2 regions of the Flavobacterium cerinum genome follow, and region 1 is predicted to be linked to the other one. Evidence: riboswitches for the same ligand, from Rfam matches in the RefSeq annotation. Region 1 holds a riboswitch; the other holds the start of a gene.

Region 1 (6,753 bases):
ATACGTTTAATCATACTAATAAAGGAACACTAATTACTGCTGTATCGGATAACGAAGGAATCAAAACACTCTCTGTAATGGATAATGTCGCTTTGATCAATCTCGAAGGAAGAGGATTGCTGGGAAGAACAGGAATCGATGCCCGAATATTCAGAGTTATGGCTGAAAATGATATCAGTGTGAGCATTATTTCTCAGGGATCGTCTGAAAGAGGTATCGGAATTGTAGTCGCTGCGGATAAAGCAACCAAAGCAATCGTCGGACTCGAAAGAGAATTTGAAAACGATTTTTACAATAAGGATGTCAGTAAGATTTCAGCTACGGATGATGTTGCGGTGATTTCAATTATCGGTCAGGATTTGAGTACGTTCCATAAACCGTACACGGCTTTAATCCGAAATAAAATCGTTCCGATATTGTTTAATAATACTGTGACCGGAAAGAATGTAAGCCTTGTCGTTCAGAAATCACAAACCCATAAGGCATTAAATGTAATCCACGGAGAAATCTTCGGCGTAGCTAAAAAAATCAATATCGCTGTTTTCGGACACGGATGGGTTGGCGGAACATTAATCGACCAGATTCTGGCTTCTGCCGAAAATATCGAAAAAGTAAAAGGAATAAAACTCAACATTTTTGCGATCGGAAATTCCAGAAAAGTACTACTGAATAAATCGGGAATTGCAACCGACTGGAAAGAACAACTGGAACAAACCGGAAAATTATACAGTGTGGATGATGTGATTGATTATGCTAATGAACATCATTTGGAAAACCTGATTGCTATTGACAATACAGCTAGTGCCGATTTTATAGAACATTATATTCCATTAGCCGAGAATAGCTTTGATCTGATCTCATCGAATAAAATAGCCAATACAGTCGGATATGATTTTTATGAGAAATTACGAAAAGTATTAGCTGAAAATCAAAAGACCTATTTGTATGAAACAAATGTGGGAGCGGGATTACCGTTAATCGATACCATTAAATTATTACACCTTTCCGGTGAGAATATTACAAAGATTAAAGGTGTCTTTTCCGGAACGTTAAGCTACCTGTTTAACCATTTTTCGGTTGAAGACAGACCGTTTAGTCAGGTATTACAGGAAGCGGTAGATAAAGGTTTTACCGAACCGGATCCGCGGGAAGATCTTAGCGGAAATGATGTCGCCCGAAAATTATTGATCCTTGCGAGGGAATTGGATCTGAAAAATGAATTTGAAGAAATTAAAGTACAAAACCTGATTCCGGAAGGATTACGCGGTGGTGATGCTCAGACTTTTTTAAGTCGGTTAACGGAATTGGATGCGCTTTATCAATCGGTTAAAGAAAACCAGCAACCGGGACATGTGCTACGTTATATCGGGGAATTGTCAGGGGATTTACAACAAGAAAAAGGAAATCTCGATGTAAAACTGGTTTCGGTTCCGGGTAATTCGGCATTAGGTCAGTTAAAAGGTTCGGATTCGATTTTTGAAATCTATACCGATTCCTATGGTGATCAACCGATAATTATTCAAGGAGCCGGAGCCGGAGCTTCTGTTACCGCAAGAGGTGTTTTTGGAGATATCTTACGATTATCCGAAAAGAAATAAAATAATTCAGAACAACAAAACATACAATAATATGAGCAACTTAGAATATGGGTTCGAAACGCAGGCCATCCGAACTCAGGCAGAACGAAGTCAATATCTGGAACATTCAGTGCCGTTATACCTGACTTCCAGTTTTATTTTTGAAGATGCGGAAGATATGAGAGCTTCTTTCGCAGAGGAAAAAGACCGAAATATTTATAGCCGTTTTACCAATCCGAATACCAGTGAATTCGTTGATAAGATGTGTAAAATGGAAGGAGCCGAGTCCGGTTATGCTTTTGCAACGGGAATGGCAGCAGTATATGCAACCTTCGCCGCTCTTTTAAATTCCGGTGATCATATCGTGTCGGCAAGTAGTGTGTTCGGTTCGACCCATACACTTTTTACTAAATATTTTCCGAAATGGAATATCACAACCAGCTATTTTAATACCAACCAACCGGAAACGATTGAAAATTATATTCAACCCAATACCAAAATACTTTTTGCCGAATCACCAACCAATCCCGCAGTCGATATTCTGGATCTGGAATACCTGGGAAAAATTGCTAAAAAACACAACCTGATTCTAATTGTCGACAATTGTTTTGCGACACCCTATATCCAGAATCCTATTGCTTTCGGTGCGGATTTGGTGGTTCATTCGGCAACCAAGTTAATTGACGGACAGGGAAGAGTATTAGGCGGTGTTACCGTTGGAAAGGAAGATTTAATACGGGAAATTTATCTCTTTGCCCGAAATACCGGACCGGCGTTGTCTCCGTTTAATGCCTGGATCTTATCGAAAAGTCTGGAAACATTACCTGTTCGGGTAGAAAAACATTGTGAAAATGCAGAAAAAATAGCCCGTTTTTTAGAAGAACATCCGAAAGTACAAACGGTTAAATATCCGTTTCTGAAATCACATCCGCAGTATGAAGTTGCAAAAAAACAAATGCGTTTGGGCGGAAATATCGTTGCTTTTGAAATTAAAGGCGGTATAACAGCCGGTCGCCAATTTCTGGATAAAATCCGTTTGTGTTCGTTATCGGCAAATTTAGGAGATACCCGTACTATCGTAACACATCCGGCTTCCACAACACATAGTAAACTAACCGAACAGGAACGTTTAGCAGTAAGTATAACCGATGGATTGGTTCGGATTTCGGCCGGATTGGAAAGCGTAAATGATATTATCGCCGACCTCGAACAAGCACTGTCGTAAACGAAATCAGAACAGAAATTTGGTTCGTATAAAACAATTGCGTTATTTTGCAGTGTTCTTATACAGACTGAAATGTTATCACGAAAGGCAGAGGGAATAGACCCGTTGAAGCCTTAGCAACCCTTTACACTTTAAAGAAGGTGCTACATTCTACCCGAAACGACTAAGTTTAGTTTTTTCAGGATAGATAACAAAGAATACTTTTTCGGGTATTCACACTCCCTTTTACAGATAACATTTTACAGAATTTTCAGAACGACAAATTGCTAAAGCAGTATGTTGAATTAGTTGTTATCATTTAAAATAACTTTTCATATTGACTTTGGCGGAAACTAAAAAAACTAAAAGATGTCAAAGATTAAGGAAGCCCTGAGCAACAGAATATTGATTCTTGACGGAGCAATGGGAACCATGTTACAACGGTACAATTTCTCTGAGGAAGATTTCAGAAGTGAACGCTTTAAAGATTTTCCGCATCCGCTAAAAGGGAATAACGACTTGTTGTCGATTACACAACCGCAAGCTATCCGTGAAATTCATGCACAGTATTTTGAAGCCGGTGCTGATATCGTGGAAACAAATACCTTTTCCGGTACTACAATCGGTATGGCCGATTATCATCTGGAAGATCTGGTATACGAGCTCAATTACGAATCGGCTAAAATCGCAAGAGAAGTTGCCGATGAATTTACCGCACAAAACCCGGAAAAACCAAGATTTGTAGCCGGTTCAATCGGACCTACAAATCGTACGGCAAGTATGTCGCCCGATGTAAATGATCCCGGATTTCGGGCAGTAACGTTCGATGATTTACGGATTGCCTATAAACAACAGGTGGAAGCATTGATAGACGGAGGAAGTGATATTCTGTTGGTCGAAACAATTTTCGATACACTTAATGCAAAAGCCGCTTTATTCGCCATTGATGAGGTAAAGGAAGAACGCAATCTGGATATTCCGGTGATGGTAAGCGGTACAATAACCGATGCTTCGGGAAGAACATTGTCGGGACAAACCGTTGAAGCTTTTCTGATATCAATTTCTCATATTCCGTTATTAAGCGTCGGGTTTAATTGCGCATTGGGAGCTGATCAGTTAAAACCGTATTTAAAGCGATTGGCTCATAATACTTCTTTTAATATATCAGCGCATCCGAATGCCGGTTTACCGAATGCTTTCGGACAATACGATCAGACACCCGAAGAAATGCAACTACTGATCAAAGAATACCTTGACGACAACCTGATAAATATTATAGGCGGATGTTGCGGAACAACTCCGGAGCATATACGTTTGATTGCCGAAGTGGCAAAAGAATACCAACCCAGAATTTTAGAATAGAAAGGAAAATGGCTGAAGCAGACTGTAAAAAATACTTGCGACTATCAGGATTAGAACCGTTGATAATAACGCCGGAAAGTATTTTCGTGAATGTAGGAGAACGGACGAATGTTACCGGATCCCGAAAATTTTTAAGACTGATTAAAGAAGAAAAATACGAGGAAGCACTCGACATCGCAAGAGCTCAGGTTGAAGGTGGCGCACAGATTATCGACATCAATATGGATGAAGGGATGCTGGATGGAGTTGCCGCGATGACCAAATTTTTAAACCTGGTAGCTTCCGAACCGGATATATCAAGGGTTCCGGTGATGATTGATAGTTCCAAATGGGAAATCATAGAAGCCGGATTAAAGGTGGCACAGGGAAAATGCGTCGTAAATTCGATTAGCTTAAAGGAAGGAGAAGCGACTTTTGTACATCATGCAAAACTGATTAAACGATACGGAGCCGCCGTAATTGTAATGGCCTTTGATGAGGTCGGCCAGGCGGATAACTATCAACGTCGTATTGAAATTTGTAAGCGTTCCTATGATATTCTGGTAGATCAGGTGGGTTTCCCGGCCGAAGATATCATTTTTGATCCCAATATATTTCCCGTAGCAACCGGAATGGAAGAACACCGCCGGAATGCCCTCGACTTTTTCCTGGCTACAAAGTGGATCCGGGAAAATTTGCCGTATACGAATGTGAGCGGAGGAGTGAGTAATGTTTCCTTTTCATTCCGCGGTAACGACAGAGTTCGGGAAGCAATGCATTCCGCATTTCTGTATCACGCTATTCAACACGGCATGTCTATGGGAATTGTAAACCCTGAAATGCTGGAAGTATACGATGAAATTCCAAAAGATTTACTGGAACATGTTGAAGATGTATTGCTCGATCGTCGGGATGATGCAACGGAACGTTTACTGACTTTTGCTGAAAATGTAAAAGGTGATGTTAAAGCAATCGAAAAACAAAATCAGGAATGGCGAAACGGAACAGTTCAGGAACGGCTTACGCATGCTTTGGTTAAAGGAATCGATGAATTTGTAGAACTTGATGTGGAAGAAGCTCGCTTACAGGCGGCTAAACCGATCGAAGTAATCGAGATCAATCTGATGTCCGGTATGAATGTCGTAGGGGATCTTTTCGGAAGCGGAAAAATGTTTCTGCCACAAGTGGTGAAATCGGCAAGGGTAATGAAAAAAGCGGTAGCTTATTTATTGCCGTTTATCGAAGCCGGAAAAGGAGGCGCCTCCCGTTCAGCCGGAAAGATACTAATGGCAACGGTTAAAGGAGATGTACATGATATCGGGAAAAACATTGTATCGGTAGTATTGGGTTGTAATAATTTTGAAATTATCGATTTAGGAGTAATGGTGCCGCCTGAAAAAATCATCGAAACGGCAATTAAAGAACAGGTCGATATTATCGGATTAAGCGGATTGATAACACCATCGCTGGATGAAATGGTTTACCTGGCCAAAGAAATGGATAAACTCAATATTAAAATTCCGTTGATGATTGGCGGTGCAACAACTTCCCGTGCACACACGGCTGTAAAAATTGCACCGGAATACTCGGAAACGGTTGTTCATGTTAATGATGCTTCGAGAGCAGTAACGGTAGCCGGAAATCTGATTAATGAAAATCTGAAAACCAATTATGCGAAAACGATACGCTCGGAATATGACGAATTAAGGGAAGGTTTTTTAAACCGGTCGCGGGATAAAAATTTCCTGACCATTGCCGAAGCGCGTAAAAATAAACGACAATTGGACTGGAATGCATTTACTCCGCAACAACCCAATACAACCGGAGTGCATACAATTACTGTTGCTCTGGAAGAATTAGTCGATTATATCGATTGGACACCATTTTTCAGAACCTGGGATTTGCACGGAAAATATCCGGATATTTTACAGGATGAAATTGTGGGCGAACAGGCTGCGATATTGTTTCAGGATGCGCGGAAAATGCTGCATCAGCTTATTGCGGAAAATTGGCTGGAAGCAAAGGGAATTTACGGAATTTTTCCGGCGAATCAGGTTAACGATGATGATATTGAAGTATATGATACTAACGGAAAATTACTGGAAACATTCCTGACATTAAGACAACAATCGCAAAAAACGAAAGGAGCTCCTAATATTGCATTGTCGGATTTTATTGCACCTAAAACCAGTGGAAAACAGGATTATATTGGTGCTTTCTGTGTCACAACCGGCTTTGGAGTTGATGAAAAGGCAGCGGAATTTGAAGCGGCTCATGACGATTATAACGCGATTATGATTAAAGCATTAGGCGACCGGTTTGCAGAAGCATTTGCCGAATACCTGCATGAAAAGATACGTAAAGAAATCTGGGGCTATGCAGTCGATGAAACATTGAATAATGACGAACTGATTTCGGAAAAATATAAAGGAATCCGACCGGCTCCGGGCTATCCGGCTTGTCCCGATCACCTGGAAAAAAACACCATCTGGAAACTATTGGATGTGGAAACGAAAATCGGAGTCAGATTAACGGAAAGTCTGGCAATGTGGCCGGCATCTTCGGTTTCCGGATATTATTTCGGAAACCCGGAAAGTAAATATTTCGGACTCGGGAAAATAAAAGAAGATC
Region 2 (6,753 bases), 1.6 Mb from region 1:
GATTTTCGATCTGTTTCCGACTTTATATAAGTATTGATAAAACGCTAAACCGAAAGCTATAACAGCGGCTAATATCAGCAATACAATCGTAGATACAGTCATTATAATTTCAGTGTATTAATCTTTTAATTTTAAGCGCTTTACTATTATTTATCTAAATTATTATGTTAACATTCCTCCGTCAACATTCAACACCTGACCGGTTACATAAGCACTCATGTCTGATGCCAAGAAAACGCAAGCATTTGCTACATCTTCAGGAGATCCGCCTCTTTTCAACGGAATATTTTCGCGCCATCCTTTTACTACATCTTCATTCAGTTTTGCTGTCATTTCCGTTTCAATAAAGCCCGGAGCAATTACGTTACAACGAATATTACGAGAACCTAATTCTAATGCAACAGATTTAGAAAAACCGATAACTCCCGCTTTTGAAGCCGCATAGTTTGTTTGACCTGCATTTCCTTTTACTCCTACTACTGAACTCATGTTAATGATAGAACCGGCACGGTTTTTCAACATAATTCGCTGAACGGCTTTCGTCATATTAAAAACCGATTTTAAATTTACGTCAATAACGCTGTCGAAATCTTCTTCCGAAATACGCATTAAAAGGTTATCTTTTGTTATTCCCGCATTATTGATCAGGATATCCACGTTTCCGAATTCTGCAATTACGTCATCAACCAATTTTTGCGCTTCATTAAAATCAGCTGCATTTGACTGATAGCCTTTTGCTTTTACGCCCAAAGCCGATAATTCGTTTTCCAAAGCTTTCGCTGCTTCGGCAGAAGCACTATAAGTAAAAGCTACATTAGCACCTTGTTTAGCAAATACTTCAGCAATTCCTCTTCCGATTCCTCTACTCGCTCCTGTGATGATTGCGGTTTTTCCTTCCAGTAATTTCATATTTAAGATTAAGTTTGTTTATTTGAAATAAGTAACAAATATAACAATTCGGTTTTTAATCCGTTCCTTATGTTGCTAAACTTTAAAGAATTTATTAGCTAATCGGTCCCAGAACCTACTGTAGATCGCAATCAGTGTAAACAGAAACAGAAATAATACATACCAGGCGTTTCCGATCAAATCCAAAAAGCCTAGTTTTCCTCCGGCAAAACTCAGCAATAGTAATACTTGTGCGCCATATGGTAATATTCCCTGAACTACACATGAAAAGATATCCAGTATTGTTGCTGTCTTACGGGAACTCAAATGATATTCATCGTTAATCTCTTTTGCAATGCTTCCGGTAATCACAATCGACACTGTATTATTGGCAATGGCCAGATTTACAAAACTAACCAACGCACCGATACCCAATTGCGCTGATCTTTTACTTTTAATCCGGGCTTTTACCGTACGCAACACATAATGAATTCCTCCTGCCTGTTCTACCAATGCGGCCAATCCGCCGGTTAACATCGATAACAGAAAGATATCCGTCATACTAAGAAATCCGTCGTAAATGATTTTTGTAAAATCAAGTAACGGAAAATCATTCCCCAGTAAACCAATAATTCCGGCAACTACAATTCCGGTCAAAAGCGTGACAAAAACATTCAATCCGGCTACAGCCAAAACAATCACCAATAGATAAGGTAAAAGACTAATCCATTCGTAATTCCCTTTTTCGATGACAACCGCTGTCGTTTCGCCGCTAAATCCGAAAAACAATAACACTAAAACGGTAATAATAGCTGCCGGCAAGGCAATAAACAGGTTTACTTTAAATTTATCTTTCATTTCACAACCTAATGACTGTGTTGCTGCGATCGTGGTATCGGAAATAATGGACAAGTTGTCTCCTAACATGGCACCACCTAATAATGATCCGCAAATTAAAGGTAATGAAGCTCCGCTTTTATCGGCCAGACTTACAGCAATTGGTCCTAATGCTACAATTGCTCCTACAGAAGTTCCGGTTGCTGTTGATAAAAATGAAGCAATCAGAAAGATGCCCAACGGAAAATATTCGGCATTAATATGATTAATTCCAAGATTCACGACTGATTCAACACCTCCCATTGCTTTGGTTACACTGGCAAAAGCACCGGCCAATAGATAAATAAGACACATGGTCATAATTTTACTATCACCACAACCTTTAATCAGAGTATCCACTTTATCTGACACAGATGGTTTGAACAACAAAAATGCCGCGATAATACCGGTTATAACGGCTACCGGTGACGGAAAGGCATAAAAGTCATCCAACAGGATACCGGCTCCTAAAAAAGTAATAATAAATACGAAGAACGGCAGTAAAGCCAAGGCACTGCCTTTTGTTTTTGATTTTTTCATCATCGATTGCTTAAAAAATTAAAGCTCACGTGACAAGCAAAACCGAACCAGAAAGTAAGTGTGTAAAAACAACATTTTTTCCAACAGGATTGGCTTATCGTTTTAGCACCTTGCTTGTTGTTGCAGGTTGCTATCTCTTATGAGATTCGTGATAACTGTGGCAAATATAGTTCTTTTTTTATTATTTTATCACTAAAATCAATCGGATCGTGATTTTTAATCATTCCGCAACCGTTTTAACAACTTTATACAGGAATTGACAGTATATTCATTTTTTAGTACTTTAGCTTCTATGTCACCAATCGATCAACTTAACACGCTTCTTACTCAAAATCACCTTTGGGAAACTGAAACCGTTTACAAAAGGAATGCATATCTGATAACTAAAGGCAATCAGGATGCTTCCGTTTTTTTTATTGTTGACGGTAGTGTCCGGGTTTATACTATTGATAAAGAGGACGAAAATACGATACGATTTGGCTATAAAAACTCATTTGTCACCGCGATTGATTGTTTTTTTACGGATAATCCAACCCAATTTTACATTCAGGCTTTAAAAAAGACCACTGTTAAAGTTATTTCTAAAAAGATATTACTTGATTTTATTCAAAGTGATAAGCAATTACTCCAATTATGGAATACCATTTTAGGTCAATTGATCATTCAACAAATGGAACGGGAAAGGGATTTATTAATGACTTCTCCAGTTGATCGGTATAAAAGTGTTCTAAAACGCAGTCCACAGGTATTTCAGGAAATTCCGGATAAATATATTGCATCTTATCTGCGAATGACAGCCGAGACATTGTCAAGAATTAAAAAATCTTGATTCCGGTCAATTTTTTTGTGTCGGACAACCTCGAATTTTGCAGTAAATAATTCTAATTATGGAAACCAAACAAATACTGGACGAGCTGACCCGAATAACTTTATACAATATTGAAGTGGCTAATTCTTTTAAAAACCTGGACTTACAAAAACTAAACCGGCGATCATCAACAACCAGTTGGAGTATCTTAGAATGCATTGAACATCTGAATCGATATGGTGATTTTTATATTCCGGAATTAAATTATCGCATAACAAATGCCCGTTATACACAACCGACATTACAATACAAACCGGGTTTATTGGGCGGTTATTTTGCGAGAATGATGAAAGCTGAAAATCCGACTAAGATAAAATCTTTAAAAAACTATAATCCAATCGGTAGTCAACTGGATCATCAGGTGCTGACAATTTTCATTTCTCAACAGGAAGCTTTACTTCTTTGCCTTGATAAAGCCCGTCATATCAATCTGATAAAAAACAAAACGGCTATTAGTATCAGTAAATTAATCCGTTTGCAATTGGGCGATACTTTTTCATTCCTGATTTATCACAACGAACGTCATATCAAACAGGCGCTACGGGTTCATTCCTAAACCTGACAGGTTTCGAAATCAATAAAGTTAACAGGTATATCAGCAATGCGAAATCAAAAACCTGACAGGTTTATTAGCAATCTAGTAAAGACCTGTCAGGTTTATGTAGGTTTATTAGCAATCTAGTAAAGGCCGTCAGGTTTAATAAAAAAAGCTGACTTTGTAAGGCAGCTTTAATATTTATGATGATTCGGAATTAATTATCCTAATACTTCTTTTACTTTTTTACCGATTTCAGCAGGAGAATCAACTACGTGAATACCGTTTTCTCTCATGATACGTTTTTTAGCTTCAGCTGTATCATCAGCACCACCAACGATAGCACCGGCGTGTCCCATTGTTCTTCCTTTCGGAGCTGTTTCACCAGCGATAAATCCGATTACCGGTTTACGGTTACCGTCCGCTTTGATCCAACGTGCTGCATCAGCTTCTAATTGTCCGCCGATTTCACCGATCATGATGATACATTCTGTTTCAGGATCGTTCATTAATAATTCTACTGCTTCTTTAGTTGTTGTTCCGATGATCGGGTCACCACCAATTCCAATAGCAGTTGTGATACCTAGACCTTGTTTTACAACCTGATCAGCTGCTTCATAAGTTAATGTACCTGATTTAGAAACGATACCAACAGTTCCTTTTTTGAAAACAAATCCTGGCATGATACCTACTTTAGCTTCACCCGGAGTGATAACTCCCGGACAGTTAGGCCCTACCAAACGACAGTCTCTGTGTTTAATATAATCATAAGCTTTGATCATATCTGCAACCGGAATACCTTCAGTAATTGTAATAATTACTTTAATACCCGCATCAGCAGCTTCCATAATTGCATCCGCTGCAAAAGCCGGCGGAACGAAAATAATTGTTGTATCAGCACCGGCCTGGTCTACTGCATCTTTAACCGTGTTGAAAACCGGACGATCTAAATGCGTTGTACCTCCTTTACCCGGAGTAACACCACCTACAACATTACTTCCATATTCAATCATTTGTGTAGCATGGAATGTTCCTTCACTACCTGTAAATCCTTGAACAATTATTTTAGAATCTTTATTTACTAAAACACTCATGATATTTTTTTTATATTATTTTTAAAAACTGTGTTGCAAAAATAGGGTTTTGAACGTAATCGAAGAAAGTTTTTTCAAACTTTTATCGGCTATTTTTTATTTTTTTCGTCTAACTCAACTGGCTCATCTGATAAACCTTATAAAGCCTGTTATCCTTTAGTTCACAGATAACCATAAAATGGGCTAAAACGAGTTCTTCATTGGGATTTTCAATTGGCGATACATAATGGGTGTAATTCACTGATACCAGATGATTTTCTTCCAAAATATGACTGATTTCAATCCTTGAAGCGATATACGATTTACTTAATTCTGTTGCCAGTTCCAGTAAATCCTGTTTATCAAGTTGTAAAAAACCTTTGGAACTATGCCAGTTAAAGCTGATTTCATCATGCAAAAAATCTTCCATTAAAGTTTTATTTAAAGGACCATTCGATTGATAAAATGCTTTAACCAGTTCTTTACTCATTTTTATTAATTTGTGTTAGAATTTGCGGTATTTTTTTCACATAAGCCAACTGTTTCAATTTTTCCCTTGACTCTTCAGCCGGATAACCGAAATAGACTTTTCCTCCTTCTAACGATTTTGAAACTCCGGATTGTGCCAATACGACTGCTTTTTCTCCAATCGTAATACCACTTGTTGTCCCAACTTGTCCCCAAAGTGTTACTTCATCTTCAATAATCACACATCCGGCAATTCCGGTTTGTGCCGCTATAAGACATTTTTTACCGATTACGGTATCATGTCCGATATGCACCTGATTATCAATTTTAGCACCTTCACGAATAGTCGTATCACCGGTAACCCCTCTGTCAATAGTGCACAAAGCACCGATTCCGACATTGCTCTCGATTACTACGCGACCGCAGGAAACCAACTGATCAAAACCTTCCGGACGTTTTTTATAGTAAAATGCATCAGCTCCTAAAATACTTCCGGCATGAATAATAACATTATCGCCGATAACTGTGTCATCGTATAAAGTAACATTCGGATGAATCAGACAGTTTTTACCGATTACTACATTATTTCCGATAAAACAATTGGGTTGGATAATTGTTCCTTCACCAATAATTGCAGTATCTGAAATAGCAGCATTCGTTGCGCGAAACGGTTTAAAGTGACGGGATAATTTATTAAAATCACGGAACGGATCATCTGATAATAGTAAAGCTTTCCCTTCCGGGCAATCGACTTCTTTATTAATCAGAACAATGGTTGCCGCCGATTGTAATGCTTTATCGTAGTATTTCGGGTGATCTACAAAAACAATATCACCCGGTTCAACTACATGGATCTCGTTCATTCCCAAAACCGGAAAATCGGCATCACCTATATATTTACAATCGATTATTGCAGCGATTTCACTTAAAGTATATGCTTTTGTAAACTTCATAATAAGCTTAAGATAAAATTGGGCAATAAAACTATTGCCCAATGAAGATAAATTATTATTCTTTTACTCGTTCCATATAGGATCCGGTAGCGGTATCAATTTTAATTTTGTCACCTTCGTTGATAAACAAAGGAACGTTAATAGAAGCACCCGTTTCTACTTTTGCCGGTTTAGTAGCATTTGTAGCGGTATTTCCTTTAACTCCCGGTTCTGCATAAGTTACTTCTAAAACAACAGAAGCCGGCATATCAACTGATAATGGCAAATCAGTTTCTGTATTGATCTGAACCATTACGTTTTCACCTTCTTTTAATAAATCCGGAGCATCCAGAATGTCTTTATTTAATGCGATTTGTTCATACGTTTCAACATTCATAAAGTGAAAATCATTTCCTTCCGCATATAAAAACTGGAATTTATGTGTTTCTACCCGAACCACTTCAATTTTATGTCCTGCCGAAAATGTATTGTCCAATACTTTACCATTGGTTACACTTTTCAATTTCGTTCTTACAAATGCAGGTCCTTTTCCTGGTTTTACGTGTAAAAATT

The links. Region 1 has a riboswitch for S-adenosylmethionine ahead of NOX80_RS06360 (homocysteine S-methyltransferase family protein). Riboswitches for the same ligand answer to the same signal wherever they lie in the genome.
Region 2: linked by a shared signal. The riboswitch ahead of NOX80_RS13450 (Na+/H+ antiporter NhaC family protein) and the one ahead of NOX80_RS06360 (homocysteine S-methyltransferase family protein) in region 1 are both predicted to bind S-adenosylmethionine.

What each region holds. Positions count from the first base shown of each region.
Region 1 is NZ_CP101751.1:1,441,281-1,448,033, forward strand. It holds gene thrA (bifunctional aspartate kinase/homoserine dehydrogenase I) at 1-1,598, shown strand, start outside; gene NOX80_RS06355 (trans-sulfuration enzyme family protein) at 1,630-2,802, shown strand; SAM riboswitch class I at 2,875-2,996, shown strand; gene NOX80_RS06360 (homocysteine S-methyltransferase family protein) at 3,151-4,143, shown strand; gene metH (methionine synthase) at 4,152-6,753, shown strand, end outside.
Region 2 is NZ_CP101751.1:3,001,131-3,007,883, forward strand. It holds gene NOX80_RS13440 (hypothetical protein) at 1-102, opposite strand, end outside; gene fabG (3-oxoacyl-[acyl-carrier-protein] reductase) at 163-909, opposite strand; gene NOX80_RS13450 (Na+/H+ antiporter NhaC family protein) at 985-2,307, opposite strand; SAM-I-IV-variant riboswitch at 2,369-2,464, opposite strand; gene NOX80_RS13455 (Crp/Fnr family transcriptional regulator) at 2,597-3,133, shown strand; gene NOX80_RS13460 (DinB family protein) at 3,192-3,728, shown strand; gene sucD (succinate--CoA ligase subunit alpha) at 3,929-4,801, opposite strand; gene NOX80_RS13470 (nuclear transport factor 2 family protein) at 4,911-5,270, opposite strand; gene NOX80_RS13475 (UDP-3-O-(3-hydroxymyristoyl)glucosamine N-acyltransferase) at 5,263-6,201, opposite strand; gene efp (elongation factor P) at 6,257-6,753, opposite strand, start outside.